Regions from separate parts of the Rahnella sp. ChDrAdgB13 genome, predicted to be linked through region 3. Evidence: predicted binding sites of a transcription regulator. Region 3 holds the regulator's gene; each other region holds the start of a gene.
What was found. The regulator PurR, encoded in region 3, represses purine synthesis genes. The targets are predictions, from matches to a motif close to CANGCAAACGTTTGCNTG.
Positions count from the first base shown of each region.

Region 1 (10,348 bases), on a different contig from region 3:
ATTCCCACCGACGTCACCGCCGCCAGAATGCCGGACCACATCATCAGAGACTGATTTTTACGCAGCAATACGGCAGAAAAGCCCTGGGGTGCCAGTAAGGAGCAAAAGACGCTCAACCCAAAAATTTGCATTAGTGAAGCAAAGTGGACAAACCGGCACAGGACAAACATGGCAGTCAGGCTCATCGTTTATTTAACGGTAAAGCTGTACTGACCGTGTGTTTTATGACCATCAACGGAGACAACGCTCCACGTTACCAGGTATTTACCCGACTTCAGCGTTTCCGGAAGCGGGAGAACCGCCTGAGTATTGTCATTCGCCGCGAGCGTCATAGAACCGGTTTTAACGGTTTTATTTTCTGCGTCGGTCAGCGTAATTTTGCTGAAATTAGGTTCGATGCCTTCGCTAAAGCCCAGTGACAATTCGGACGGGCTGACGGTGACAACGGTGTCGGCGGCGGGCGTTTCTGTTTTCAGGTGTGCGTGGGCAGAAGCCTGCTGTGAGATAAATCCGCCCAGCAAAACAGCTGAGACTGCCAGTGCACGGCAAAGAGAAGTGGTTTTTTTGAACACGATAATTCCTTGGCTTGCTTAACGATGAATTTATAACGCCGTCACTTTATCGCAAACCGCTCCAAAACGTTTGTCAAAAAAACATAAAAAAACGCAGAGGCCTGAGCACTCTGCGTTTTTATGAACCACAACCACAGGAAAATTAGCCTGCCGGAGCCTGTGCAACCATGTTCTTCAGGTCTTTATCCACGAAGAACAGGCCGTTACCGGTGTTGCTGACCAGAGCCAGTTTATCGAGAACGGATTTGAACAACGTTTCTTCTTCATGCTGTTCAGCAACGTACCATTGCAGGAAGTTGAAAGAAGAATAGTCTTTCAGCGTCATGGACAAATCGGCCAGTTCGTTGATTTTCTGGGTGATCAGTTGCTCATGCTCATAGGTTTGTTTGAACAAATCAGTCAGAGATTCAAACGACACCGGCGGAGCAGCAATCGCGCCCAGCAGAGGTAATGCGCCGGTATCGCTGACGTATTTGAACAGGCGATGCATGTGATCCATTTCCTCCATGGAGTGCTGTTTCAGGAACGCCGCTGCGCCTTCGTAGCCTTTATCGCTGCACCATGCACTCATCTGCAAATATAAATTGGCAGAGTAAAACTCGAGGTTCAGCTGTTCGTTCAGCTGGTCGATCATTTCTTTTTTAAGCATGATACGGCTCCATAAAATAAATTAAGGCAGATGAATGGGGTTATTTACCCGCATTATGCCCGCATCAATACAAAATAAAAACACCCGATTCACATTATTAATCATGCAGGCAACAATATAAATTAACACATTGAATTTAATGAAATTTATTTTCATTAAAATATGCACTAATGATAATCATTAACATAAAGGATGTTATTAAAAAGAATCATTCTTATTTAAATACCCTGCTTTACTCTTTCAGTTGAATATAATTATCACTTAGATTTCGGGAATAATTCTTATTTACTCAATAACACCAGGGAATCGCGCCAACAACACAGGGGATAATAAAATTCTAAAGACAACATTCACCCTGCGCAGGGTGTCGGGTACAATGCGGCGAAATGGTTTAGCAGGAAACAACAATGAGCATCAATCTGGCCGAAATCAGCAAAGACGAGATGGACCGCATTAACGTCGATCTCGCCGCATCAGCTGTCGCTTTTAAGGAACGTTACAATATGCCTGTTGTGGCTGAGATGGCTGAACGCGAGCAACCTGCGCATTTGCGCACTTACTTTCGTGAACGGGTCATGTTTTATCGCGGGGAATCACATAAATTTTCCCGTTTACCTTACGAACCTAAGCAAAAATAAGCGACGGCTTTGCGGGTAAACGGGAGCACAGAAAACGTTAACGCCGGGTGGCGAAACGCTGGTTAGTACGGATCAATTGATCGAGGATCCCAGGCTCGTCAAACGAATGCCCTGCCCCTTCGATGATGTGCAGTTCCGCTTCCGGCCAGATCTGTGCCAGGTCCCAGGCGTTTTGCACCTGACAGGCCATATCGTAGCGGCCGTGGACAATAACGGCGGGAATATGGCGGATGCGATCTACATTGCGCAAAAGCTGATCGTCGCTGTCCAGAAAACCCAGATGCGTGAAGTAATGGTTTTCGATGCGGGCAAACGCCAGCGCGAAGTCATCCTCGCCGAAAGATGACGAACCTTCCGCAGGCAGAAGCGTCACAGTCTCCCCTTCCCACAAGCTCCAGATTTTCGCGGCTTCCAGCTGAACGGCGAGATCTGCCGACGTCAGGCGTGCACGATAGGCGGCGATGACATCCTTGCGTTCCTCATCATCTAAAATCGACAAAATACGCTGCCATTTTTCAGGGAAGAAACGGGATGCGCCATCCTGGTAATACCAGGTCAGTTCCTGCTTACGCAGGGTAAAAATACCGCGCAGAACCATTTCGCTGACACGTTCAGGATGCGTTTCAGCATAAGCAAGTGCGAGCGTTGATCCCCACGAACCGCCAAACACCAGCCATTTCTCGACACCCGCTAATTTACGCAAGCGTTCAATGTCTTCGACCAGATGCCAGGTCGTGTTGTTGTCAAGACTGGCGTGAGGTTTTGAACGCCCGCAGCCACGCTGGTCAAACAGCATGACGTCATAATCATTGGGATCAAAAAGTTGCCGGTGAACCGATGAGCAGCCCCCGCCCGGCCCGCCGTGCAGAAATACCGCTGGTTTACCTTCCGGGTTTCCGCTGCGTTCCCAGTAAATCTGGTGTCCATCGCCCGTATCAAGCATGCCGCTGGCATACGCTTCCAGAGGCGGATACAACCCTTTTAATTTTGGCATGACATTTCCTGTTCTATTCGGCCAGTGTATTGATTGATGTGCTCGCCTGTTAATAACAGCGCATCGGTTCCGCCGCGACAAGTTGTTATGACCAAAAATCGTTATTTCATATGCTGTTCGCATACTTATCACGCAATTTAGCTTGCAAGCTTGCTGCCCGTGAAACGAAAACTGCGAAGATGACAAAAGAAATCGTACAAAGCTGCTTGCAACTGACACGAAATAGGCAGTAAATAGCTGAGCAACCCAATCCACCAGCTTTAAAGAGAGGCGATTATGAGTAAAGGAATGGATAGCAAAAAAAATGCGAAGAAAAAGCCACTGAAGACCCCTGCTGAGAAGAAGGCTGAGAAAAAAGCCAAGAAAGCAGCTGCCTGATAAAGTTCCTTCGTAGAATAAACCCGCTGAACGCGGGTTTTTTTATTCCCCCTCATACTTCAAGCCGCAGATGCGTTAGCTGCGCTCACTTGCCGCCTTCCTGCGACTTGAATTATTTCGGGGGGAACCTGTTATTTTTTCGCTGCCAGCGACAGAACAAAGGCATATTCCAGCGCGATATCTTCGTAAGCCTTGAAGCGCCCAGATTTACCTCCGTGGCCGGAATCCATATCCGTGTGCATCAGCAGCTGATTGTCGTCAGTTTTGACATCACGCAGTTTCGCAACCCACTTCGCCGGTTCCCAGTATTGCACCTGTGAATCATGCAAACCGGTAGTCACCAGCATGTGCGGATAAGCCTGCGCACGCACCTGATCATACGGGCTGTATTGCAACATATAGTCGTAATACGCTTTGTCGTTAGGATTACCCCACTCGTCATACTCGCCGGTCGTCAGCGGAATTGACTCATCGAGCATGGTGGTGACAACGTCGACAAAAGGAACCTGTGCAACGATGCCGTGGAATAAATCTGGAGCCTGATTAATTACCGCGCCCATCAGCAAACCACCGGCGCTGCCGCCCATCGCGTAAACCTGCCCTGCATCGCCGTAACCTTCAGCCACCAGTTCTTTTGTTACATCGATGAAATCGTGGAACGTGTTGAGTTTGTTAAACAGTTTGCCATCGTCATACCATTGCTGGCCCAGTTCTGCGCCGCCACGGATATGGGCCAGTGCGAAAACAAAGCCTCTGTCGAGAAGGCTCAGGCGGCTGCCGCTGAAAGCCGGATCCATGCTGCTGCCGTAAGAGCCGTAGCCGTAAACCAGTAACGGATTTGTGTTTGGCTTGAACAATTCACGGCGGTAAACCAGTGAAACCGGGACTTTCACGCCGTCGCGCGCTGTGACCCAGACGCGTTCGCTGCGGTAATTCGTCGCATCAAAATCTTTCACTTCCTGCTGTTTGAGCAACGTACGGTCATGCGTGTCGAGATCCAGCTCAAAGAGCGAACTTGGCATGGTCATCGACGAGTAGCCGTAACGCAGCAACGACGTATCCGGTTCCGGGTTGTACGCCAACCAGGTGGTATACGTAGGGTCATCAAATGCCAGTGATTTTTCCTCACCGCTGGTCCAGTGGATCTGGCGTAGCTGCGTCAGCCCCTGATGGCGTTCTTCTACCACCAGCCAGTCGCGGAACAAACTAAAACCTTCGAGCATGACTTCAATGCGCGGTGCGATCAGCGTCTGCCACTGCGGCTCGGTGGCGTTTACACTTTTATAGAGACCAAAGTTTTTACCGTCTTTGTTCGAACGGATATAGAAGTGGTCCAGATAATGATCGAGCGCGTATTCATGATCTTTACGGCGCGACAGGAACACTTTCGGCGTCGCCTGCGGATCATCGGCATCCAGCAGCAGGATCTCGGACGTCGTGGTGCTGTCGAGGTGGATCAGGATGTATTTTTCTGAGGTGGTTTTATCCAGCCCGACGTAAAACGTGTCGTCTTTTTCTTCGTAAACCAGTTTGTCCGTTTTCGGATCTGTGCCGACGACGTGGCGGTAAACCTGATACGGCAGCAACGTTTTCTTATGCTTACGAACGTAATACAGCGTCTGAGAATCGTTTGCCCATTCGCTGCTGCCGGAAGTGTTTTTCAGCAGATCGTCAGTCCAGGTTTCATCATCCAGATTTTTAATGCGAATGTCGTACTGGCGGCGGGACAGGAAATCTTCGGCCACGGCCATGAGTTTATTGTCCGGGCTAATGTCTAAGCCGCCCAGCGTATAAAACTCGCCATCGCTGGCACGTTCATTTCCGTCGATCAGCGTCTGCCATTGTTCATGTTCGGCGGCGGGCTGACGCAGATAAATTGCGTATTCGTTGCCCGGCTCGTAGCGGGTCTGATAACGGTAGCCGTGTTTGACGTAAGGAACGGAGTGATCCTGCTGCGCAATGCGCGCGACCATTTCCCCGTAAAGCGTTTCACGCAGCGCCTGATGCGGCAGCATCGCCTGATCGGTGTATTCGTTTTCTGCCGTCAGATACGCCAGAACCTGAGGATCGGCGCGGTCATCGTCACGCAGCCAGTAGTAATTATCGACACGGTCATCCCCGTGTACGCTCAGTGTTTGCGGGCGTTTTTCAGCCTTTGGAGGTGTCATCATCTCGGATCTCTTTGTCCTCTTTATGGTGTGACAAGAGTGACAGGTTTAGACGGGGAAACCAAGAGACGGAATGTGCGGGAATTAGCGGGAATGTGCGCCCGTCAGGGGTTGCGGGCGCAGGGGAAAAACTCAGACCGGCGTGCTGTAACTGATTTCACCGAGCTGGCAGTTAAGCGTGACGTCGTAGGTCTTGTCGGCATGATCACCGCGGACTTTCAGCGGGATATCCCATTTCTTGTTATCACCGGTGATGCTGCCGGCATCAACCCATGCAACCGGCGTTGAGGTGCCGAGCGCTTTTTTATCAGCATCCCAGCGCGGAATGCGGTTTTGCAGAAAATCGCGTTTCACCAGCGCCGCGAGTTCATCTTTCGTCGCATTCGCGCAAGGTGTGACCGTCGCCGTTCTCACTTCAGGCTCATCGGCCTGAGCAGTCTGGACCAGACCGCTCATTCCTGCGACTGCCATTACCGCGCTCAAGATTATCTTTTTCATCGTTCGTCTTCCCAGTCTTTGTCTTTTATTACGCTGACCTTGCCGGAACAATAACCATACAAACCGAAAGGTCATCACTTGTGTCAGACAATATAATCATCAACAAGCCAATAACACAACATTAACAATCAGACGAACAATGCAAAACGCGATATAACTCTTTTAGCGCAAAATAATCGCTTTGCAGTTTTTGCCTTTGATTTTCCCTTCCAGCAGGCGTTGCAGGGCTTTCTTCGCACTCTTCTGACGGATAGCAACGTAAGCGTGGATCGGGAACATATCAATTTTACCGACTTCTGCCGCGGTCAGCCCGGCATCGCCGGTCAGCGCGCCGAGAATATCGCCGGGACGGATTTTGGCTTTACGACCACCGTCGATACACAGCGTGGCCATTTCAGCATCCAGCGCCACCGGCGTTGCCGCCAGCGCCTGCGCGGCAGGTTGCCAGGTGAACCGCTGACGGGTGTAATCTTCCAGCGCCGTTACGCGTGGCATTTCCTGCGGAGTCACCAGACTGACCGCCAGACCGCTGGTTCCCGCACGCCCTGTACGGCCTACACGGTGAACGTGAACTTCCGGGTCGAAAGACAGTTCATAGTTGATGACCAGACCTAACTGTTTGATGTCCAGCCCGCGCGCCGCAACGTCGGTTGCGACCAGCACACGGCAGCTGCCATTGGAGAAACGCACCAGTACACGGTCACGGTCACGCTGCTCGAGGTCGCCGTTCAGCGCCAGCGCACTGATCCCTTTGGCCGCCAGCGCGTCACACACTTCCTGGCAGTCACGCTTGGTATTGCAGAACACCACGCACGATGTCGGCTGATGCTGGTACAACACCGCCGCCAGCAGGGATAAACGCTGATGTTTATCCGCTTCGATAAACACCTGCTTGATGTCTGCCACATCATCTTCGCCTTCAATTTCCACTTTCAGCGGTTCGCGCTGGAATTTGGAGCTGATGCGTTCAATGCCGTCCGGATACGTCGCGGAGAACAGCAGCGTCTGGCGGGTTTGCGGCGTATAGCTGACCACATCTTCGATATCTTCACTAAAACCCATGTCCAGCATGCGGTCGGCTTCATCGAGTACCAGCACTTTCAGATCATCCAGCTTCAGCGTGCCTTTGCGCAGGTGTTCCTGAATACGGCCCGGCGTGCCGACCACGATGTGTGGCTGACGGACCAGCGATTCGTTCTGAGGGCCGATTGACTGGCCACCGCAAAGGGTCAGGATTTTGATGTTCTGGGTAAAACGCGCCAGACGACGTAATTCTTTACTGACCTGATCGGCCAGTTCGCGCGTCGGACAAAGCACCAGCGCCTGCGCCACAAACTGTGAAACGGTGATGCTGTTCAGCAAACCAATGCCGAAAGCGGCTGTTTTACCACTGCCGGTTTTGGCTTTGGCGCGGACGTCCTGACCTTGCAGGATAGCGGGCAAAGAGGCTTCCTGAATCGGGGTCATTTCGGTGTAACCCAGTTCATTCAGGTTGGAAAGTTGCTCAGCGGGCAATGTCAGGACAGAAAAGGAATGCGTGCTCAAGGCGATAACTCTTTATGTGAGGCAAAAATCGGGGCAGCGGCAGAAGATCTGGCGCCATGGTTTGCTAAATGATAACAGAGACGCCCGCAGACTGCCTTAAACAGCAGAAAACCGGCTTAAAAAATCCTGTAAATCCCCTTCTGACATATGCAGGGAATTTTTCAAACACACTGCGCAATCGTTTTCGTCCCCGATAATTTCAGATATACTGCGGCCCGAAATTCTTACTTTCCTTCATCAAAGATCTGGGTACGAAGCTATGTTAACCATTGGTACTGCACTGCGCACCGGCGCCACCCGCGTCATGTTGTTAGGCTCTGGCGAGCTGGGTAAGGAAGTGGCGATCGAATGTCAGCGCCTGGGTCTGGAAGTGATCGCTGTCGATCGCTACGCGGATGCACCCGCCATGCAGGTCGCTCACCGCAGCCATGTTATTAACATGCTCGATGGCGATGCGCTGAAAGCCGTTATTGAAAACGAACGCCCTGATTTTATCGTGCCGGAAATTGAAGCTATTGCCACCAGCATGCTGGTCGAGCTGGAAAAACAGGGCCATAACGTGGTGCCGTGCGCCGAAGCGACGCGTCTGACCATGAACCGTGAAGGCATCCGTCGTCTGGCCGCGGAAACCCTGAAACTTCCGACATCGACGTATCAGTTTGCTGACGACGAAGCGACTTTCCGTCAGGCCGTAGACGCAATCGGTTACCCGTGCATCATCAAACCGGTGATGAGTTCATCCGGTAAAGGCCAGAGCCTCATCCGCAGCGCTGAGCAGTTACAAACAGCCTGGGATTATGCCCAGCAAGGTGGCCGTGCCGGTGGCGGACGCGTCATTGTTGAAGGTCTGGTGAAGTTTGATTTTGAAATTACGCTGCTGACTATCAGCGCCATTGACGGCATTCATTTCTGCGCGCCAATCGGGCACCGTCAGGAAGATGGCGATTACCGTGAATCCTGGCAGCCACAGCAAATGACCGAACTAGCATTGCAGCGCGCGAAAGATATCGCGGAAAAAGTGGTGAAGGCGCTGGGCGGCAAAGGGCTGTTTGGCGTTGAGCTGTTTGTCTGTGGCGATGAAGTGATTTTCAGCGAAGTGTCACCGCGTCCGCACGATACCGGAATGGTCACACTGATTTCTCAGGATCTGTCCGAGTTCGCCCTGCACGTTCGCGCATTCTTAGGTCTGCCGGTCGGGAAAATCCGCCAGTTCGGCCCGTCGGCTTCCGCGGTTATCCTGCCGGAACTGACCAGCAACAACGTTTCTTTCAGCGGGCTGGAAAACGCGCTGACGGGTTTCAATCAGATCCGTCTGTTCGGTAAACCGGAAATCAGCGGCAAACGCCGTCTGGGCGTGGCGCTGGCGATTGCCGAGAACGTTGAAGACGCGGTTGAGCAGGCGAAACAAGCCGCAGCGGCGGTCACCGTTAAAGGCTGATGCCTGAATAAAGATGAAAAAAAACCGGACTCCGCAAAGGGTCCGGTTTTTTATGCCTGATATGTGCTTATCAGAGCGGAAATTTACTCGTCTTCGTCATCAAAGATAACGGTCACGCGATCGCCTTTGTGCGTTTCACGGATTTCTTCCGCAACGGTTGCAATGGCTTCGCCGCTGCTCATTCCGGTTTCCATTAACTGGCGGATACGATCGGCGGCCTGTTCTTGTTCGGAATGTGATAATGAAGGCATACCTGTCAGCATGGGAGATTCCTGTTGTACGTTAAATCGGCCCGCAGGCTGCGGGGTTGCACAGTATACGCCTTATTGCTGCAAATCGCCTGTGCTGCTTTCAGGCAGCCGAATCTATGTTAGGATCGGCGCTATAATACGTTTTAATTGCGCCCGGAAGCTCTTACCTGCCATGCAATCCACCCGTTCCGTAAATTTTCATACTTTGCCTTATCATCCCGATGCGCTGTCCGAACAATTTTCTGCGCTCTCAGCTTTGCCGTGGGCCATGCTTTTGCATTCCGGCTCTGCGCAGCATCAGCATAACCGCTTTGATATTCTGGTGGCGGATCCGCTGATCACACTGACGACGCGCGGTGAGATCACGCAGGTTGAGCAAAACGGTGAAGTGACGTCACGGAAAGACGATCCGTTTGCCCTGCTGGAGGAATACCTATCGGCATCCGGTTTGCAGGCGGAAAGCTCGCCTGATTTTCCGTTTCTGGGCGGCGCGCTCGGGTTGTTTGGCTATGATTTAGGACGGCGTATTGAGGCACTGCCCGACACGGCAGAACAGGACATCGCCCTGCCGGATATGGCGGTGGGTATTTATGACTGGGCGCTGATCGCCGATCACCATCTGCAACGTGTGATGCTGATTTGCCACCATGACGTTTCCGTCCGCCTGCACTGGCTGGCGCAACAGAAGGCCACCGCCGCGCAACCTTTCCGGCTGAAAGCGCCGTGGCAGTCCAACATGAGCCGCGGGGCATACGGTGAAAAATTCCGCCAGATTCAGGAATACATTCACAGTGGTGATTGCTATCAGATTAACCTCGCGCAGCGATTTTCGACACACTATTCCGGCGACGAGTGGCAGGCATTTTTGCAGCTGAATAGTGCAAATCGAGCCCCCTTCTCGGCGTTTCTGCGTTTAGCTGAAAATACGGTGATCAGTCTGTCGCCTGAACGCTTCATCTGGCTGAAAGACCATCAGATCCAGACGCGCCCGATTAAAGGGACGTTGCCGCGCAGCGAGGATCCCGCAGAAGATGTGCGTCAGGCTGAGCGTCTGGCGGCATCGGAAAAAGATCGTGCGGAAAATCTGATGATCGTCGATTTATTGCGAAATGACATTGGCCGCGTTGCCACGCCGGGCAGCGTGCGCGTTCCCGAATTATTCAAAGTCGAGCCTTTCCCTGCGGTTCATCATCTTGTAAGTACCATCACCGCAGAAC
Region 1 is NZ_JAEMGT010000065.1:5,647-15,994, reverse strand. Features, by position in the region: gene copD (copper homeostasis membrane protein CopD) at 1-185, opposite strand, end outside; gene copC (copper homeostasis periplasmic binding protein CopC) at 189-575, opposite strand; gene ftnA (non-heme ferritin) at 715-1,221, opposite strand; gene J8X26_RS16860 (DNA polymerase III subunit theta) at 1,629-1,859, shown strand; gene pip (prolyl aminopeptidase) at 1,897-2,853, opposite strand; gene J8X26_RS16850 (S9 family peptidase) at 3,363-5,402, opposite strand; gene yebF (protein YebF) at 5,532-5,897, opposite strand; gene dbpA (ATP-dependent RNA helicase DbpA) at 6,060-7,442, opposite strand; gene purT (formate-dependent phosphoribosylglycinamide formyltransferase) at 7,702-8,880, shown strand; gene J8X26_RS16830 (YoaH family protein) at 8,964-9,143, opposite strand; gene pabB (aminodeoxychorismate synthase component 1) at 9,304-10,348, shown strand, end outside.
Region 1: purT (formate-dependent phosphoribosylglycinamide formyltransferase) is a predicted target of PurR. The motif match lies at 7,614-7,631, and genes of this name have one in related genera.

Region 2 (10,348 bases), on a different contig from region 3:
GAGCAGTTTGAAGTGGTCAATGACAGTCTCGGGAAACCGGGGCTGGTGTTCCATGCGCGCGCAGCGGAAATGGCGGCAGAAATGGGCGTGAAATCGGTGCATGTCACGCTGGCTGATGAACGCCGTTATGCCTGTGCAACCGTAATTATCGAAAATTAATTCAGTGCATCACGCCGTGAATTATACGGTGTGATGCAGTACCACGAATTTATCCCACAGCTCTTCGTTGGTTTCTTTATGTGCTGGATTGATGATGATCGTATTGTCGATCGGGCAGACACTCTGACAGGTCGGTTTATCGTAATGACCGATACATTCCGTACAGCGATCGCTGTCGATTTCATAGATCTCATTGCCCATCGAGATCGCCTGATTCGGGCACTCCGGTTCGCACATATCGCAATTTATGCATTTGTGTGTGATCAGCAGGGCCATAGTCTTTCTCGTATCGTCAATAATCAGGGCGCGCAGTATAGCAGAATTGCGCTGGCGTAGGATCCGCACCCGCGCCTTTCCACATCTCAAATGATCCTGATCAAACCAGCTTTTTTACCAGCTCTTCGCTGTGGCGGATCCGTTCCGGCGCATGCTCTGTATCCTGCTGAACCAGTGCAACAAACAGTAAATCCGTCAGGGAAGATTGCGCGGTGGTAGCCGAAAGAGCCGCGCCGCGCGTTGCCGGTAATTCGGCGACCGTATACAGGCAATGGTCAGCCTGCTGCTGCAATGAATTTGGCGAGAAGCCGGTCAGTGCCAGCACTTTTGCGCCGCTCTCTTTCGCCACCCGTGCCGCCAGATTGATTTCACTGCGCTCACCGCTGGAAGAAATCGCCAGCAATAAATCGTCTTTTGACAGTGCCTGAACGGTGGCAATCAGCACGTGCGTATCGGATTCCGCGATGGCTGTGACGCCGATTTTCAGCAATTTATACGCCAGATCTCTCGCGACCAGCCCTGACGCGCCGATGCCCGTCAGCACAATTTTTCTGGCATCTGTCAGCATTGAAAGGGCTATTTGCAGACGCGGCTCGCTGTTGATATCCAGCGTAGCACGCAGCGCAGACTGCTTTTCGGCCAGCAGCTTTTCCCCCACAACGTGCAGGCTGTCCGTACTCAGAATCTGATTATGGATGGTAACCGGCTCACTGTTATTGGGGGATGCCAGCGATTCACTCATGGCCAGTTTCAGCGCGGGGAAGCCTTTGTAGCCCAGCTTCTGAGCGAATTTCACCACGCCGGACTGGCTGACACCGGCCATTTCAGCCAGTTTTTGTGAACTTAGATGGCGCGCCTGTTCCGGCTGCGCCAGTAAAAAGTCAGCCAGTTTTCGGTCATTTTGTGCCAGTGTCGGGTAAAGCTGGCGGATGCGGATCATGCAGCTCATGGTGGTTTTTCCCAGCCTCTCTGAATACTGACATCACGTTTTACGGATTATGTAATCTAAAATAGCAAATATTCCTCGCAATGATGAATAAAATATTCAAATATCACGTAACTAATTTGAATTAAATATTCAGGAGAACATCATGAGTCATAACGCTAACCTGGGAACCCTTGTTTCAGAAACACGTAACCCGGAAACCATGAATCTGGATGAGATGTCCACGCTTGAGCTGGTGACCTGCTTCAACCAGCAGGATCGTAAAGTGCCGGAAGCGATTCAGAAAGTTTTACCGGAAATTGCGAAAGCGGTAGACAGCGCGGCGGCCTCTTTTAAAGCCGGTGGCCGGTTGATTTATCTCGGTGCCGGAACCAGTGGCCGCCTCGGCGTTCTCGATGCATCTGAATGTCCGCCGACTTTTGGCGTGCCGCACGGGATGGTCGTCGGGCTGATTGCCGGCGGCCCTGGCGCGATGCTGAAAGCCGTGGAAGGTGCGGAAGACAGCGAAACGCTGGGCGTTGAAGATTTAAAAAACCTCAACCTTACGGACAAAGATACCGTCGTCGGGCTTGCTGCCAGCGGCCGCACGCCTTACGTGATTGGCGCACTGCGCTACGCAACGGACCTGGGATGCGCGACGGTCGCCATTTCCTGTAACCCGGATTCCCCGATTGCCCGCGAGGCAAACATCGAAATTTCACCGGTGGTTGGCCCGGAAGCCCTGACCGGTTCGACCCGTCTGAAATCCGGCACGGCGCAAAAACTGGTGCTGAATATGATTTCGACCGGTGCGATGGTCAAAACCGGCAAGGTTTACCAGAACCTGATGGTCGATGTAAAAGCCACCAACGTGAAGCTCGTCGACCGCGCCTGCCGCATTGTGGTGGAAGCCACCGGAGCCTCGCGCGCAGACGCTGAACAGGCATTATCGCAAACCGATTTCGACGTTAAACCGGCTATCCTGATGCTGCTGGCAGGTATTGATGCGTCCGAAGCGAAGGCACGCCTGAGTCACCATAATGGATTCCTGCGCGCTGCTCTGGCGGAATAATACGGAGAGAAAAGCATGGCGATGGATAAAACGAATCTCTTGGCTTCACAGATTTTGCAGGGTGTCGGCGGCGAAGGAAATATCAGTAAACTGGAAAACTGCATGACCCGCGTACGTGTGGAAGTACATGACGACGCGCGTCTGGATCTGACCCGCCTGAAAACACTGGAAGGCATTAAAGGCTACCTTAAGCAGGGCGATCAGCATCAGTTTATCGTCGGGCCGGGTGCGGCGGCGAAAGTCGTGGATGCCATGCGCACATTGCTCAGAACCACCGATGCGCCGGTTCAGAATGATATCGCGCGTAACAAAGCCAGCGCGAAAGCCAAATACTCCGCGCCGATGAGCGGGGCGCTGCGCAAACTGGCTGATGTCTTTATTCCGCTGATACCGGCCTTTATCGCGTCGGGGCTGATCATGGGCATTATCAACCTGCTCAAGCGGCCAGATATTGCCGGTTCCATTGCCACGGATTTCCCGAATATTCTCGGGCTGTTAGCGATTTTTGGCGGCGCGGTTTTCGCCATCATGAATATTCTCGTGGGCGTGAATGCGGCCCGCGTGTTCGGCGGTTCACAGGCGATGGGCGGCGTAATGGCTGGCATTCTCTCCAGCCCGGCGCTGGCGCAAATTACGCTGTTTGGCGAAACGTTGCAGCCGGGGCGTGGCGGGGTAATCGCCGTGCTTTTAGTGGTAGCTCTGATGTGCTGGCTTGAAAAACGGCTGCGTAATTTACTGCCGGAATCGGTGGAGCTGATCCTGAATCCGCTGATTACCACGTTGATTACTGCCACGCTCGCTATTGTCATCCTGCAACCGATCGGCGGTTTCATTTCTGACGGCATCGCGCACGGCGTTAATATCGCGATAGATAAAGGCGGTTTGCTGGTTGGCGCAGTGCTGGCGGGCGCTTTCCTGCCGCTGGTATTGTCGGGGTTACATCAGGGGCTTGTGCCGATCCACGTTGAACTGATTCAGGCGCACGGTTCTAACCCGTTACTGCCTATTCTGGCGATGGCAGGCGTCGGGCAGGTTGGGGCAGCGATGGCGGTATACATGAAAACCCGCAATGCGCGGCTGAAAAAAGTGATTAAAGGCGCGCTGCCGGTCGGTATTTTAGGTATCGGCGAACCGCTGATTTTCGGGGTGACATTACCGCTGGGGCGGCCTTTTATCGGTGCCTGTTTAGGCGGCGCGGTCGGCGGTGCGCTAATCTGTTACTGGAAAGTCGCGACGGTGATCACTTTTGGTATTTCCGGATTGCCGCTGGCGCTGACCATTATTTCCGGCAAAGTCATGTTGTATCTCGCCGGTTTAGTCATTACGGTATTGGCTGGTTTTATTTTTACCTGGCTGATGGGGTTCAACGATCCCGAGGAGTAACGGATTGAGTACGAAGCCTGATCGACGGGTCGTGTTTTTTGATCTTGATGGAACACTGCACCAGCAGGACATGTTCGGGAGTTTTTTGCGGTTTTTGCTCCGGCGGATGCCGCAGAACCTGATTCTGGTGATCCCGGTCTTGCCGCTGGTGGCGATTGGATTACTGATGCACGGGCGGGCCGCGCGCTGGCCGATGAGTTTGCTGCTTTGGTCGATCACTTTTGGTCACAGCGAAGCCCGGCTTAAAGCGCTGGAATTGCAGTTTGTCACCGCGTTTCGCCACAAAGTGGTGGAGTTCCCGGTTGTACAGCGGCGGCTGCGTGAATACCTCGACAGTGATGATACCGAAGTGTGGCTGATCACCGGATCGCCGGAAAATCTGGTTCAGCAGGTGTATAACGCGTCGCTGTTTCTGCCAAAAGTGCGTCTGGTGGGCAGCCGCATTGCGCGCGGTAAAGGCGGCTGGGTGCTGCCTCTGCGCTGCCTGGGTGAGGAGAAAGTGGTTCAGCTTGAACGCCGCATCGGTTCTCCGCTGAAACTTTACAGTGGCTACAGCGACAGCAAACAGGACAACCCGCTGCTGTTTTTCTGCGAGCACCGCTTTCGCGTCAGCAAGCAGGGCGAACTCCAGCAACTGGAATAATTCCGCCGCCGGACCTTCGTCTTAACTATCATTCTAAAACAGGCCGGTTTCCGGCCTGTTTGCATTGGGATGACGCAGGTATACTGCTGGCCGCTAAAAAGAGATTGAGGTTGAAGTGTCGGACGCAGAGTTATGTAACGGGTTTGCAGAAATGAAAGAACACGAACACTGGATGCGATATGCCATGAATCTGGCGCTGAAAGCGCAGGATGAAGGCGAAGTGCCGGTGGGCGCTGTGCTGGTTTTGGACAATCAGGTGATTGGCGAAGGCTGGAACCGGTCTATCGGGCATCATGATCCGACTGCGCATGCGGAAATTATGGCGCTGCGCCTCGGCGGAAGTGCTGTACAAAATTACCGTCTGCTGGACGCCACGCTGTACGTCACGCTTGAGCCTTGCGTTATGTGCGCAGGGGCGATGATCCACAGCCGTATCCGTCGCGTGGTGTATGGCGCAGCGGATGCCAAAACCGGTGCCGCCGGTTCCCTGCTGGACGTTTTGCGCCATCCGGGCATGAATCATCGAGTAGAAATTCTGCCGGGCGTCTTAGCGGAAGAATGTTCCGAACAGCTGAGCGCTTTCTTTCGTTTACGCCGCAGCCAGAAAAAGGCGCTGCGGCTGGCAGAGCGCGCTGCGCAAGCCGGTAATACCTCTGAAGAATAAGCCCGCTCGTTGCTATAAATGCTACGGCGCCAGGGCTTCTTTTGCGTCCACGACCGGATAACCCTGGCCCAGCTGAGCCTGCAACGCCGCTTTCTGCGCCTGTTGCTTCTCTTTCTCCATCAGATACCCGACCAGACTGAGCTGATAGCGGCGGATGTTTTCCACATAATTGTACGCCTGCGTGCCGCGCGCGTAGCCATACGTTGTGCGGCTGAAATAGCGCTTCTGGTTGAGCATCGGCAGACGCTGCTTCACATCGGCCCAGCTGTCCGGATTGGCTTTTTGCTGCGCCGTCAGCTTACGGGCGTCGAGCATGTGGCTGTAACCCATGTTGTATGCTGCCAGCGCAAACCAGATCCGTTCATCTTCGGGAATCGATTCCGGCATCTTATCCATCAGGTGCGACAGATACAGAGCGCCTCCGCGAATACTTTGCTCGGCATCGGTCCGGTCATCGACATTCAGGCCATCCGCTGTGGTGCGAGTCAGCATCATCACGCCGCGCACGCCGGTCGGAGATTTTGCCTGCGGATCCCAATGGGATTCCTGATAGGCAATCGCCGCCAGCAGCCGCCAGTCAATTTTATCCGCGTATTTTTCAAACAGCGGTTGCAAAACCGGCAGCGTACTGTCGATGGCGTTCAGGAAAGTTCGCGTATCGACATAATCAAAATCGCCGACGTGCCCGAGGTATTTCTCCTCAAGTTTCTCCAGCGTACCGTCTTCGGAAATCTGGCTGAAAAAGTCCAGCATCGCCGCAGAAAGGCTGTCGTCATCCGGTTCCTTGCGGTAATACCAGGTCACCGGCTCATCTTCCGTGGCATCAAAAGCCACGGCCAGACGCGGATAAACGCGCTGCATCAGTGCGATGGTGACGGAATCTCCCAGCGTGTAATCCAGTTTGCCGTTCTCAACCTGTTGTAACAGATCGCGCGGCGAAAGTTTGTCCGTCGTGGTCCACGTCAGATTGGGGTATTTTTTGGCGGCAGCTTCCAGCGTCAGGATGTGCGCACTGCCGGCGGAAACCACCAGCGTACCTTTTACATCCGCAAAACTTTTCGGGCGCGCGGCTCCCTGCCGGTAAACCAGTTGCTGAGAAACGGAATAGTATTCCGGCCCGGCACGGTAGTTTTTCAGGCGCGCATTGTTATACACCAGCCCGGAAGCCAGCATGTCGGTTTTGTTGTTGTCCAGATCGTCGAACATGGACTCGATCGTGGTGTGCTGATTCACCACCAGCTTTACGCCCAGATAATCTGCGAAGCGTTTAGCCAGTTCGTAATCGAAGCCGAGATTTCCTTCCGGGGAGTCCATAAAAGTCAGTGGAGAATTGAGCGTGCTTACGCGCAATTCTCCACGGGATTTTATCTGATCCAACTGGTCGCCTTCGCCTCTGTGCCACGGAACGGCAGGCCATAAGGCCAGAGCCAGCAACAGGGCGGCAATCCCCATCAGAACATAGTTAATTTTTAGTCGCGTCAAATAGTTATCTCGCTGCGGCGCTCTTGTTTTTTTACGATGTGCTGTGCAGTTTCTATGGTTATATCCCCAGTGCTGACGCATTTTGCTCAACAAAACGGCAGTCTGCAACATTATTCATATTAACCGCAATATTTATAAGGTTATGAGTGAATATCAATATTCCCGACGCAAACGGTTTCGTATGCCGCAAGCTTTCTTTATAATAGCCCGCGTTTTCCCCCTGTTGCGCCCAATGAAGCACTGTGGTCAGTGTCTTCGAAGACGAGAGATCTGTGATTATGGAAATACTGCGTGGTTCGCCCGCTTTGTCGGCTTTTCGCATTAACAAATTATTATCCCGCTGTCAGGAAGCACGCCTTCCGGTCAATGATATCTACGCCGAATATGTACACTTTGCCGATGTCAGCGCGCCGCTGAATTCGGACGAACAAACCAAGCTGCAACGCCTCCTGAAATACGGTCCTTCTCTCGCTGAACATGCGCCAACAGGTCGTTTACTGCTGGTTACCCCGCGTCCTGGCACCATTTCTCCGTGGTCTTCCAAGGCGACTGATATTGCACACAACTGCGGTTTATCTCAGGTTCTTCGCCTTGAGCGCGGTCTGGCGTTTTATGTTCAGGCTCCTGAACTGACCGAAGCACAATGGTCGCAGCTGGGCGCATTGCTGCATGATCGCATGATGGAAACCGTCTTTGGCAAACTCGAAGACGCCAGCGCGCTGTTCGCGCAGCAACAGCCTGCACCGGTTCAGCATGTCGATATTCTCGGCGAAGGCCGTATCGCGCTGGAAACCGCCAATACCAAACTGGGTCTGGCGCTGGCGCAGGACGAAATTGATTACCTGATGGAGGCCTTTACGTCGTTGGGGCGCAACCCGACTGACATCGAACTGTATATGTTCGCACAGGCAAACTCAGAGCATTGTCGCCATAAAATCTTCAACGCTGACTGGATTATCGACGGCGAAACGCAGCCGAAATCCCTGTTCAAGATGATCAAAAACACCTTCGAACAGACGCCTGATCACGTGCTTTCTGCGTACAAAGATAACGCTGCCGTGATGGAAGGTTCGCAGGTCGGCCGTTTCTACGCCGATGCGAAAGACGGTCTGTACGATTTCCATCAGGAGCAGGCGCACATCCTGATGAAGGTTGAAACCCATAACCACCCGACGGCGATCTCTCCGTGGCCGGGTGCGGCGACAGGTTCCGGCGGCGAAATCCGTGACGAAGGCGCAACCGGTCGCGGTGCAAAACCGAAAGCCGGTCTGGTCGGTTTCTCGGTTTCTAACCTGCGTATTCCGGGCTTCGAACAGCCGTGGGAAGAAGATTTCGGTAAGCCGGATCGTATCGTTACCGCGCTGGATATTATGACTGATGGCCCGCTGGGCGGCGCAGCCTTCAACAACGAATTTGGTCGTCCGGCGCTGCTGGGATACTTCCGTACTTACGAAGAAAACGTCAACAGCCACAATGGCCCTGAGCTGCGCGGTTATCACAAACCGATCATGCTGGCGGGCGGTATCGGCAACATCCGTGCTGATCACGTGCAGAAAGGTGAAATCACCGTTGGCGCGAAACTGATTGTGCTCGGCGGCCCGGCGATGAATATCGGTCTGGGCGGCGGTGCGGCTTCTTCAATGGCCTCCGGCCAGTCTGACGCGGATCTGGATTTTGCTTCCGTACAGCGCGACAACCCGGAAATGGAACGCCGTTGCCAGGAAGTGATCGACCGCTGCTGGCAGCTCGGTGAAGCTAACCCGATTCTGTTTATCCATGACGTGGGCGCTGGCGGTTTATCCAACGCGATGCCGGAACTGGTCAGCGACGGCAACCGCGGCGGCCGCTTCCAGCTGCGTGACATCCTGAACGACGAACCGGGCATGAGCCCGCTGGAAGTCTGGTGTAACGAATCGCAGGAACGTTACGTCATGGCGGTTGCACCGGCTCAGCTGGCGCAGTTCGATGCGATCTGTAAACGCGAGCGCGCACCGTACGCGGTGATCGGTGAAGCCACAGAAGAAATGCATCTGTCTCTTGAAGACAGCCATTTCGATAACCAGCCGATTGATATGCCGCTGGACGTACTGCTGGGTAAAACCCCGAAAATGACCCGTGACGTCACCACGCTCAAAGCGAAGGGAGATGATCTCAACGGCGAAAATATTCAGATTGCCGAAGCGGTAAACCGCGTGCTGCATCTGCCTGCTGTGGCGGAGAAAACCTTCCTGATCACCATCGGCGACCGCACCGTGACCGGTATGGTTGCACGCGATCAGATGGTGGGACCGTGGCAGATCCCGGTGGCTGACTGCGCGGTCACTACCGCCAGCCTCGACAGCTATCACGGTGAAGCGATGTCTCTGGGCGAACGTGCGCCAATCGCCTTGCTGGACTTTGCCGCTTCCGGCCGCATGGCCGTCGGTGAAGCACTGACGAACCTGGCCGCGGTCGAAATCGGCAGCCTGAAACGCGTTAAGCTTTCTGCTAACTGGATGTCTGCGGCCGGCCACCCGGGCGAAGATGCCGGTTTGTATGCCGCGGTGAAAGCGGTGGGCGAAGAGCTTTGCCCGGCACTGGGTATCACCATTCCGGTGGGCAAAGACTCCATGTCGATGAAAACCCGCTGGCAGGAAGGCAACGAACAACGCGAGATGACGTCACCGTTGTCTCTGGTCATCACGGCATTTGCCCGCGTCGAAGACGTGCGTCATACCGTGACGCCGCAACTGCGCACCGATAAAGGCGACACCGCATTGCTGCTGGTGGATCTGGGTGCCGGTCACAACGCACTGGGCGCGACGGCGCTGGCGCAGGTTTATCGTCAGCTCGGCAACACGCCAGCGGATGTGCGCAGTGCTGAACTGCTAGGTGGCTTCTTCAACGCCATGCAGGCGCTGGTTTCTGAACAGAAACTGCTGGCCTACCATGACCGTTCCGACGGTGGTTTGCTGGTCACGCTGGCGGAAATGGCCTTTGCCGGTCACTGCGGCCTGACGGCGGATATCGCCGCTCTGGGCAACGATTCTCTGGCGGCGCTGTTTAACGAAGAACTGGGTGCAGTGATTCAGGTTCGCGCTTCTGACCGTGAAGCCGTCGAACATACGCTGGCACAGTTTGGGCTGGCTGACTGCACGCATTACCTCGGTACTGTTGAAACCGGTGACCGCTTCATCATCACGCAGGACGATAAGCCGGTGTACAGCGAAAGCCGCACCACGTTGCGTACCTGGTGGGCAGAAACCACCTGGCAGATGCAGCGCCTGCGCGATAACCCCGAATGTGCCGATCAGGAACATCAGGCCAAAACCAGCGATCTTGATCCTGGCCTGAACGTGAAACTGAATTTCGCGCCGGACGAAGATGTGGCTGCGCCTTATATTGTGAAAGGTGCGCGTCCGAAAGTGGCCGTGCTGCGTGAGCAGGGCGTTAACTCCCACGTTGAAATGGCGGCGGCTTTCCATCGCGCCGGTTTCGATGCGGTTGACGTGCATATGAGCGATTTGCTGGCCGGTCGTCGTGATTTGCAGGACTTCCATACGCTGGTTGCGTGCGGCGGTTTCTCTTACGGTGACGTGCTGGGCGCGGGCGAAGGCTGGGCGAAGTCTGTCCTGTTCAACGACCGCGTGCGTGAAGAGTTCGCTGAATTCTTCCACCGTCCGCAGACTCTGGCGCTGGGCGTGTGTAACGGTTGCCAGATGATGTCGAATCTGAAAGAACTGATCCCGGGCGCTGAACACTGGC
Region 2 is NZ_JAEMGT010000001.1:23,170-33,517, forward strand. Features, by position in the region: gene acpS (holo-ACP synthase) at 1-159, shown strand, start outside; gene J8X26_RS00135 (YfhL family 4Fe-4S dicluster ferredoxin) at 181-435, opposite strand; gene J8X26_RS00140 (MurR/RpiR family transcriptional regulator) at 536-1,384, opposite strand; gene murQ (N-acetylmuramic acid 6-phosphate etherase) at 1,527-2,432, shown strand; gene J8X26_RS00150 (PTS transporter subunit EIIC) at 2,454-3,815, shown strand; gene yfhb (phosphatidylglycerophosphatase C) at 3,820-4,458, shown strand; gene tadA (tRNA adenosine(34) deaminase TadA) at 4,610-5,122, shown strand; gene mltF (membrane-bound lytic murein transglycosylase MltF) at 5,144-6,604, opposite strand; gene purL (phosphoribosylformylglycinamidine synthase) at 6,880-10,348, shown strand, end outside.
Region 2: purL (phosphoribosylformylglycinamidine synthase) is a predicted target of PurR. The motif match lies at 6,769-6,786, and genes of this name have one in related genera.

Region 3 (10,348 bases):
CTGGATGGTACGCTGGCTGAATTACTGCGTATGAGTGAATCACTGGCGCATCATCCTGAACCGGCGGCGCGCGATCTGGCGGGAGTGATCTGGCGTTTATATTGCTCGCTGTCACAGCTACAACAGGCGATTTCAACGGATGACGGCCCGGCGGATCCTGCGCTTGCTGCCACAAAACCCGCCTGACCGTTAAGACTCAAAACGGGTTACGGAACATCGTAACCCAGAGCCGCTTTACGGATGCGGAACCACTGCTGGCGCGTCATCTCAAGCGATAATGATTTCAGTGCTGACGCCACGCGTTCGATTTTGCCCGAACCGATAATCGGCAACGGCTGTGAAGGCAGACGCATCACCCACGCATAAACCACCTGTTCAATGGTGTCTGCACCGGTTTCATTGGCCACGGCCTGAAGCTCGTCACGCAGCGGCTGGAATTCTGACTCGCTGAACAGACGACCGCCGCCCAGACAGGACCACGCCATCGGTTTGATACGCAGCTGCTGGCAGAGATCTAAGGTTCCGTCGAGAATAGCGGGCTGATGAATCGGAGAAATTTCTACCTGATTGGTGACCAGTGAGAACGGCAGGCGCGACTGCAAAAGGCTGAACTGCGCTGGCGTAAAATTGGAGACACCAAAGTGTTTCACTTTGCCGCTTTTATGCAACTGCGTGAACGCTTCTGCCACTTCGTCGGCATCCATCAGCGGATCAGGGCGGTGGATCAGCAGTAAATCCAGCGAATCCGTATGGAGATTGCTCAGGGATTTCTCAGCGCGTTCAACGATATATTTATGATCGGTAATGTAGTGACCAATCTTGTTGTCAGGGTTTGCTTTAGTCGCGATACCGCATTTGCTCACCAGCTGCATTTTTTCGCGCAACGACGGTTTCAGACGCAGAGCCGCGCCAAACGCCGCCTCACACTGATAATCGCCATAAATATCCGCATGATCGGCGGTCGTGATACCCAGCTCGATATGCTGCTCCATAAACGCCAGAACCTGCTGCGGCGTCATATTCCATTCCATCAGACGCCAGTAACCGCAAATCAGTTTTGAAAAAACCGGGCCTTGCGGCGAAATCGGAGTACGTGCTTCCATTATGATTCCCTTAAGTTTTTCGTATTTTCAAGCGACAGAATACACAACGTCTGTGATGCTGTATTGATGCGAAGCGGAAGAATTGCAAAGAAACAGACCGCCATCACGACCCTGACAATCTGCGTTACGTATTCAGAACAGTTCGGGTTGTTCCGGCAGCGGTTCGTCCGGCTGTTTTCCGGCACGTTGCTGGCGCGCTAAACGTTGCTGACATAAGCGCAGCACGTGGCGTTTTTCCGCATCGGTCATTTTCATCCAGCCAAAACGTTCTTCGCGGCTGCGCAGGCAACCACGGCAATAACCACGTTCATCGGCCTGACAAATTCCACGGCACGGACTGGGGATGTCGAAAAACTCAAGCTGCTGGGCCACACGCCCTCCGCAAATAACGGTGAACTTTTATTCAAGACGTTTTCTCGCCATCCCGCAAGATGATTTATCGCCCGATGTCTCAATCTTCAAATATCTGCAACACGGCGCTGCTACCTTACGCGTGGCTGTATATTCTGTCTGAAAACAGCCCTACTGTTTCCCCGACATCGATAAGAAAACAGATGTTTGCCCTCACCTCTGCCGGCACCCGCCGGCTCTTTTTTCTTCATTTTTCGCCCGCACAGTGATACTACGCAGGGTAAGTTTTTTCGAAAAGGCACCGTGCGCGTAGTCACAAGCGCCCCGGATACGATAGAAAGAGCCATGAATAAACGGTCGTATGCGGGGAGTACGCTCCATAATGTCATACCGATCAATCCCATAATTTCGGAGTTACTCAAAATGACTAAGCTTTTCACCCCTCTTGTTGTTGGTAAAAACACTCTGCCAAACCGCGTGTTTATGGCTCCACTGACCCGCCTGCGCAGCATTGAACCGGGTGATATCCCGACGCCGCTGATGGGTGAATATTACGCACAGCGCCACAGCTCCGGCCTTATCATCACCGAAGCGACACAAGTTTCCTTCCAGGCGAAAGGTTACGCGGGCGCACCCGGCCTGCACACGCCGGAACAGGTTGCGGCCTGGAAAAAAATTGTTGCCGGCGTGCATCAGAAAAACGGCCACATCGCCGTACAGCTTTGGCACACCGGCCGCATTTCGCACAACAGCGTTCAGCCTGACAACCAGACGCCGGTTGCGCCCTCAGCGGTCAATCCTAATACGCGTACCAGCCTGCGTGATGAGCAAGGCCACGCCATTCGCGTCGATTGCCCGACACCGCGCGCGCTGGAGCTGAGTGAAATCCCAGGCATTGTGAATGATTTCCGTCACGCAGCAGCCTGTTCAGCAGAAGCCGGTTTCGATTACATCGAACTGCACGCGGCGCACGGTTATCTGTTGCACCAGTTCATGTCTCCGGCCTCTAACCTGCGTGAAGACCAGTACGGCGGCAGCATTGAAAACCGTACGCGCCTGACGCTCGAAGTGGTAGACGCCGCCATTGACGCCATCGGAGCTGATCGCGTCGGTATCCGTATTTCCCCGATGGGCCCGTTCAACGGCCTCGACAACGGTCAGGATCAGGAAGAAGCGGCAATCTATCTGCTGGATGAACTTAACAAACGTAAACTGGCCTACCTGCACATTTCAGAACCTGACTGGGCGGGCGGCAAACCTTACACCACAGAATTCCGCGAAGTGATCCGCGCGCATTATCAGGGCGTGATTGTCGGTGCCGGTGCGTATACCGCAGAAAAAGGCGAAGAGCTGATCGAAAAAGGTTACATCGATGCCGTGGCGTTTGGCCGCAGCTACATCGCCAACCCGGATCTGGTCGAGCGCCTGAAATCACATGCGCCACTCAATGAACCAAAACCTGAAACCTTCTACGGCGGCGGTGCTCAGGGCTATACCGATTACCCAACGCTGTAATCAATAATAAATTTTTACACCTTCTTTGCGGCAGCCGATGCCCTCCGGTTGCCGCTTTTTTTGGTCACTCATTCAGCAACTGATTGCCGTTTTACGGACAAACCGGTCACTATCAGTTAGGCTTGAAATAATCATCATCATGCTGCGAATAAAGAGGAAATTATGCGTTTACTCCATACCATGCTTCGCGTCGGCGATCTGCCGCGTTCAATCAGCTTTTATACTGACGTTTTAGGCATGCGACTGCTGCGTACCAGCGAAAATACAGAGTACAAATATTCACTGGCCTTCGTGGGTTACACCGAAGAAAGTGAAGGCGCCGTGATCGAGCTGACCTACAACTGGGGCGTAGACAGCTACGACATCGGTACCGCCTATGGTCACATCGCGCTGGGCGTAGATAACGTTGCGCAAACTTGCGAAGACATCCGTAATGCGGGCGGTAAAGTGACGCGTGAAGCGGGCCCGGTTAAAGGCGGTTCAACCATCATCGCGTTCGTGGAAGATCCTGATGGCTACAAAATTGAATTGATCGAATCCAAACATGCCGGTCAGGGTCTGGGAAATTAATCCTTTGCAATAATGGCCTTAACCACTGACAGGGGCGCTGATGCGCCCTTTTTTATTGCCAATTTCTCCGTGCCCCTGTAACGGGTGACAAAATTTGTCATAATGCGCGCTGAATTCGATGAAGATTAAGAAGCTAATGGCCGAGAATAGTGACATTAACGCCCTGAAAGGTCGTTTTCGTGGTTTTTATCCCGTGGTGATTGATGTGGAAACCGCCGGATTTAATGCCAAAACTGATGCCCTGCTGGAAATTGCCGCGATCACGCTGAAAATGGATGAGGACGGCTGGCTGCAAAGCGACGAAACCGTACACTTCCACGTTGAGCCTTTCGAAGGCTCGGTGCTGGTGCCGGAAGCGCTGGCTTTCAACGGTATTGATCCGACCAACCCGTTGCGTGGTGCGGTCAGTGAATACGAAGCGCTGCACGAGATTTTCAAAGTTATCCGTAAAGGGATGAAAGAACAGAACTGTAACAGGGCGATTATCGTGGCGCATAACGCCAATTTTGACCACAGTTTCCTGATGGCCGCCGCCGAACGTGCGGGGCTAAAACGCAATCCTTTCCATCCGTTTGCCACCTTTGATACCGCCGCGTTAAGCGGGCTGGTGCTCGGGCAAACCGTGCTGGCGAAGGCCTGTATCAGCGCCGGTATCGTGTTTGACAGCAGTCAGGCGCATTCCGCCCTGTACGACACTGAACGCACAGCAGAACTGTTTTGCGAGCTGGTGAATCGCTGGAAACGCCTCGGCGGCTGGCCGCTGGCACTGTCTGCGGATGAAAACGAAGTGGAAGAAGCACCGGAAGAAAATCAGCAATAATTTTCGCGGCTTTCATGCAGTCGAAATGACAAATAAAAAGAGCGACATAATGTCGCTCTTTTTTTACCGGTAACCCCGGGTCAGGCTGACGGTATTTCTGAATCGCCCTGAATTACTCTTCAGAGGATTTGTATTTCTCAGCCGTTTCTTTGATCAGCTGTTGCAGTTCACCGCGCTGGAACATCTCAACCACGATGTCGCAACCGCCAACCAGCTCACCATCAACCCACAGCTGCGGGAACGTTGGCCAGTTAGCAAATTTTGGCATCTCAGCACGGATATCCGGGTTCTGCAGGATATCAACGTAAGCGAAACGCTCGCCACACGCAGACAGCGCCTGAACAGCCTGTGCTGAAAAACCGCAGCTTGGCAGTTTTGGAGAACCTTTCATGTACAGCAGAATCGGGTTTTCAGAAACTTGCTTCTGAATTTTTTCAATCGTTGGAGTGGTCATTTCTTGCTTCCTCAAGCCGGTACAGGCTGTCACGGTCATTACTCTTCACGCGCAGCACACAGAGACGGTGTGCAATCACAATGCTTTCTATTGTAACGATGGCTGCCACCAGATAAAAACGCCAATTTTTGTGGGGTCTTTCTCAATACTGGCATTTCGCTAAACAATCTTTTGCGCTTGCGTTCAGGTTCACATATTTAAAGATTCATCGAGAATAACATTTTTGCCGTTCCACGATAATGTCAGATTTGCAAAATCCCATTCTTTAACTTAAATAATAACATGATGAAAAGTGGTTATTTTTTTGACTAAAAATGGCGGTTATTTCGACATAAAAAAAGCTATTAACTTTTTCTCACAATATGATCTAGAATCGAGGCAATTCGTGCTGTTTTGTCTCGTTCTTTTAGGCAATACTCTGACATCCCTGATGTTTAACCCTACCACTCATGGTAACGAAGCTATGCGCTTACTGTTCACGCTTTTTGTGCTGCTCTTTACCCAGCTGTTTCTGAATATGGCTCATGCGTCGCCACAGACTCGTGTCGCTGCCGACCAGCGAAAGAGTCATGTTAACCAGGTCACGCCGGAAGAACGCCGAAAGCGAAAAACGGCAGCCGCGAAAACCAGCAAGAAAACCAAAGTCGCGCCGGTTTCAGAACCTAAAACTCAGGAAAAAAATTCGAAGAAGAAAGTCAAAAGTACCGAACTGGTTAAGCGAAAGACGTCTTCTGAAAAAACAGTAAAAAAGACGCGGGCCGAGAGTAAAAAAGAAAAAACACTCAAGACAACCCGGGCCGAGGCGAAAGCAGGGAAGGAAACGAAAACCCGCTCTCTCGCTAAAAACAGCAGTGAAAAGGCCAGTAAAAAAGAAGCGTATGGCCGCCACCGCAAAGGCAAAAAGTTACGTGAAGAAGACAGTAAACCGATAACGCTCAGCGCAACACACAAGAAACGTTATCAGCACGCACAACAAACCGCGATGACCAAGCTGATGCACCAGGTCGGCAAACCTTACCGCTGGGGCGGAACGTCACCGAATACAGGTTTCGATTGCAGCGGACTGGTTTACTACGCATACAAAGATTTGATCCGTATTAAAATGCCCCGCACAGCGAATGAAATGTACCACTTGCGCGATGCGGCCCCGGTCAAACGGGGTGAATTAGAATCCGGCGATCTGGTTTTCTTCCGGATTAATAACCGCGGCGCCGCAGACCATGTCGGTGTTTACGTAGGAAACGGGAAGTTTATCCAGTCACCGCGCACCGGCGAAGACATTAAGATCACCTCACTGGGTGACGATTACTGGCAAGATCATTATGTAGGCGCACGACGGGTAATGACCCCTAAGACGATCCGATAATAAACAATTCGTTAAGTCTGAAGTTTCGCTAATCAGCCATTGAATAGCATTTAACGAAGAGTTTCTGCAGGGAAGAGTATCGGCGGAATGGGTGACTGCGTAAAATTGAAAAGGGCGATTCCTGTTATAGGTAATCGCCCTTTTTATTGCGGCTTTCGCGCAAATCAGTTCATCACTGCGGTGAAACTGAAAGCAATAATCACGAGCAAAGCGCAGACCGTAGTGATCAAAGAAAATTTCAGGTTGCTGTCCATTAAACCCCCTTACGGATCAAATTGTGGCGTTCGTATAGCCACACTGAATGTGTGCCAACGCATTTTCTCATAATTCGCATTGAAAATCTTGTGCTGAATGACACCAGGTTCATGACAATTTTACTTCCACTTTCCTGCATTATAAGTGAAAATTGTCGGTTACCACGCCTGTGTGCCGGTCGATTTCACCCGAGAGCATTTCACGCCTCACTCTGAAGAATCCACCCAACGATTTCACTGCCCTTTTCGAAGTCAGCAGTTAAATCCACGCAAGCAAACGATTAACATAATGCTAACGTGCTGAAACACGTGAGCACAGGAGTCATTTTTTACATGGCAACGATTAAAGATGTCGCAAAGCGCGCTGGCGTTTCCACCACAACCGTGTCGCACGTCATCAATAAAACCCGTTTCGTCGCCGAAGAAACCCGAGCCGCGGTTCTCCTTGCAATCAAAGAGTTGCACTATTCTCCCAGCGCTGTGGCACGCAGCCTGAAGGTCAATAACACCAAAACGATCGGTCTGCTGGCAACGTCCAGTGAAGCGCCCTACTTCGCCGAAGTGATTGAGGCCGTGGAGAACAGCTGTTTCTCAAAAGGCTATACGCTGATTTTGTGTAACTCACACAATAATCTGGAGAAGCAACAGGCCTACCTGCAAATGCTGGCGCAAAAACGCGTCGACGGTTTACTTGTGATGTGCGCGGAGTATCCGGACGAATTGCTGAATATGCTTGAAGAATACCGCTCTATCCCGATGGTTGTGATGGACTGGGGCGAAGCGCGTAAGAATTTCACCGACAGCATTATCGATAACGCGTTTGAAGGCGGCTATATGGCCGGACGTTATCTGATTGAACGCGGTCATCGCGATATCGGCGTGATCCCTGGGCAACTGGCGCGAAACACCGGCGGCGGCCGTTTCCAGGGCTTTGTGAAAGCACTGACGGAAGCCAATATTCCTCTTCGTGAAGAATGGGTCGTTCAGGGCGACTTTGAGCCGGAATCGGGCTATCAGGCCATGCACAAAATTCTGATGCAGAAAAACCGCCCGACGGCTGTATTCTGTGGCGGTGACGTGATGGCGATGGGGGCAATCTGTGCCGCCGATGAACTGGGCCTGCGCGTACCGCAGGATATTTCCGTGATTGGCTATGATAACGTGCGTAACGCGCGCTATTTCTCACCGGCACTGACGACAGTTCATCAGCCAAAAGAACGTCTGGGCGAAATGGCCTTTACCATGCTGCTGGACAGAATTATCAGCAAACGCGAAGAGTCGCAGACTATTGAAGTGCATCCCAAACTGGTTGAGCGCCGTTCCGTAGCCGACGGCCCGTACCGCGATTACCGCCGTTAACTTTCAATAAACGCCTGTCCCGCAGGCGTTTTTTTCTCAGTCGCGCAACCATTCCCGGTTCATCGTTTCCGTGTCTCCCATGTATTCAAGCAGCCAGGCCAGCGAAGGCGACGGATTGCTCTGATCCCACGTCAGGCAGCACGGGCTGTCCGGAAAGGTATTTTCCAGCGACAGTACCTGTAATTTTTGCTGTTCAATCCAGGGTGTCACGCGGTGAACCGGCATCATGCCAACACATAAACCTTCGTTCAGACATTCCAATGCACACGTCCAGTCGGGAACCACCAGCCGCCGCTGGTTATCCAGCGTCCAGGTATCGCGTTTCGGCAATGTCCGCGATGTATCTTCCAGGCAAAGCGCCGGATAAGGCCGTAACTGATCGTCACTCAGTATTCCCTGCGTCTGGGCCAGCGGATGTTGCGCGCTAACCACACAATGCCAGTCCATAAAACCCATATCGCGGAAATTGAACCGTCCACCGACGGGGATCGCCCGCGTCGCGCCGATGGCGACATCCGCCCGCCCGTCGACCAGCGCGTCCCAGACACCGTTAAAGACTTCCGAATGAATGATGAGTTCGGTATCAGGGAAATGGCGATAGAAATCCAGCACCAGCCGCCGTGTCCGCGCAGGTTTAACGATACGGTCAACGGCCACCCGTAATTCTCCGCGCCAGCCATTGGCGACCTGCTGACACTGGCGGCGGGTCGCTATCATTTTTTTTGTCAGAACCCGCGCTTCGTCGACAAAAACTTTACCGGCAGGAGTCAGAATAACGTCGCGATGTCTGCGTTCAAACAACGGAACGGCCAGCCATTGTTCAAGCTGGCGAACGGTGTAGCTGATGGCAGAAGGAACCCGGTGCAAGTCCTGCGCGGCAGCGCTAAAACTGCCTGTTCGGGCGACGGCATCGACCACTTCAAGTGCATATTCTGACCACATCGTTTAGCCTTCAATATTTTTGATAGCAGATTGCAAATATTAGCGTTTCACAAGCCTGTTATCAAAGCGTTAAACTCCGCATCCGATACGATTTCCGCGTCAAATCATCTGCAATAAATAAATTAAAGAGACAATAATGAAACCCTCACTTGGATTTATGCTCTATCTTGCCGGGCTGAGCATGCTTGGCTTTTTAGCGACCGATATGTACCTTCCGGCCTTCAGCGCGATGCAAAGCAGCCTGATGACCAGCCCGGGCATGATCAGCGCCAGCCTGAGTATTTTCCTTGGCGGCTTTGCCATCGGTCAGCTGTTGTGGGGGCCGTTGTCCGACAAGATTGGCCGCAAGCCGGTATTGCTGATTGGCTTAGCGCTCTTTGTCGTCGGTTGTCTGGGCGTGCTATGGGTTGAGAATGTCCGCGCCCTGCTGGCGCTGCGTTTCCTGCAAGCTGTCGGCGTCTGTGCCGCCGCCGTCACCTGGCAGGCGCTGGTGGTAGATCGCTTTTCTGCCGATGTTGCTAAAAAAACCTTTGCCAGCATCATGCCACTGGTTGCGCTTTCCCCTGCTCTGGCACCTTTGCTGGGCGCCTGGGTTCTCAACCATTTTGACTGGGAAGCGATTTTCGTTCTGCTGACCGCCGTAGCCGTTATCTTGCTTATCACCACGTCCACACTGCGCGAAAATGCGCCAGAGGTTCATGCTCCTGCTGATAAAACCGGTTTCGCGAAACTTCTCGCTTCCCGGGTTTACAGCGGTAACGTGATGATTTATGCCGCCTGCTCTGCCGGCTTTTTCGCGTGGCTGACTGGTTCCCCGTTTATTCTCAGCGACATGGGGTATTCGCCGGGTGTGATTGGCCTGAGCTATGTTCCACAGACCATTGCTTTCCTTCTGGGCGGTTTTGGGTGTCGTGTGCTGATCAGCAAAACGGATGGGAATAAGATCCTGCCGTGGCTGCTGGCAGGTTATGGCGTCAGTGTGGCGGGTTTGTTCGGCGTGGCTATATTTACTGATGCGAGTCTGGTGAGTCTGTTAATTCCGTTCTGCCTGATGGCTTTGGTGAATGGCGCGATTTATCCCATTGTCGTCGCAAATGCATTAATGCCATTTCCTGCTAATACAGGTAAGGCCGCGGCGTTGCAAAATACACTGCAGTTGGGTCTATGTTTCCTCGCGAGTTTGCTGGTTTCCGCATTTATTGTGCAACCACTCATGGCGACAGTCACCACGATGCTGTCTACACTACTGTTGGTAGTTTTAGGCCGCTGGCTGTCACTGCGTCAGGAAGAAGTGCAATCCGGTGAACAGGAACCGGTGCAGAAACAGCAGGCACGGAATGCAAACTAATAGTGATAATGACTTTACGTAACAATCACTTAATGGACATTTACATTCGTAGTGATTAACTATTGAGAATGCCAGCCAGCGAGCCTATACTCAACTGAACCCAATAAAATAGCATTTTTACAATACTTTTATTACATAGTTAGCATCGGCGCGAGGTTCGCGTCACACTATTTATTCTGGTTCGTTTTTCAAGGATGATTTTCCTGCCCACATTTTGTGTGCAGGCGTTCTTCTAATTTCCTCTGTTGGTGTCGAATATCGGACGT
Region 3 is NZ_JAEMGT010000054.1:3,941-14,288, reverse strand. Features, by position in the region: gene J8X26_RS15230 (FUSC family protein) at 1-186, shown strand, start outside; gene J8X26_RS15225 (aldo/keto reductase family oxidoreductase) at 207-1,103, opposite strand; gene J8X26_RS15220 (DUF1289 domain-containing protein) at 1,236-1,475, opposite strand; gene J8X26_RS15215 (alkene reductase) at 1,878-2,969, shown strand; gene gloA (lactoylglutathione lyase) at 3,132-3,539, shown strand; gene rnt (ribonuclease T) at 3,676-4,359, shown strand; gene J8X26_RS15200 (Grx4 family monothiol glutaredoxin) at 4,472-4,813, opposite strand; gene J8X26_RS15195 (C40 family peptidase) at 5,277-6,179, shown strand; gene J8X26_RS28050 (YnhF family membrane protein) at 6,344-6,433, opposite strand; gene purR (HTH-type transcriptional repressor PurR) at 6,767-7,792, shown strand; gene punR (DNA-binding transcriptional activator PunR) at 7,829-8,734, opposite strand; gene punC (purine nucleoside transporter PunC) at 8,871-10,082, shown strand.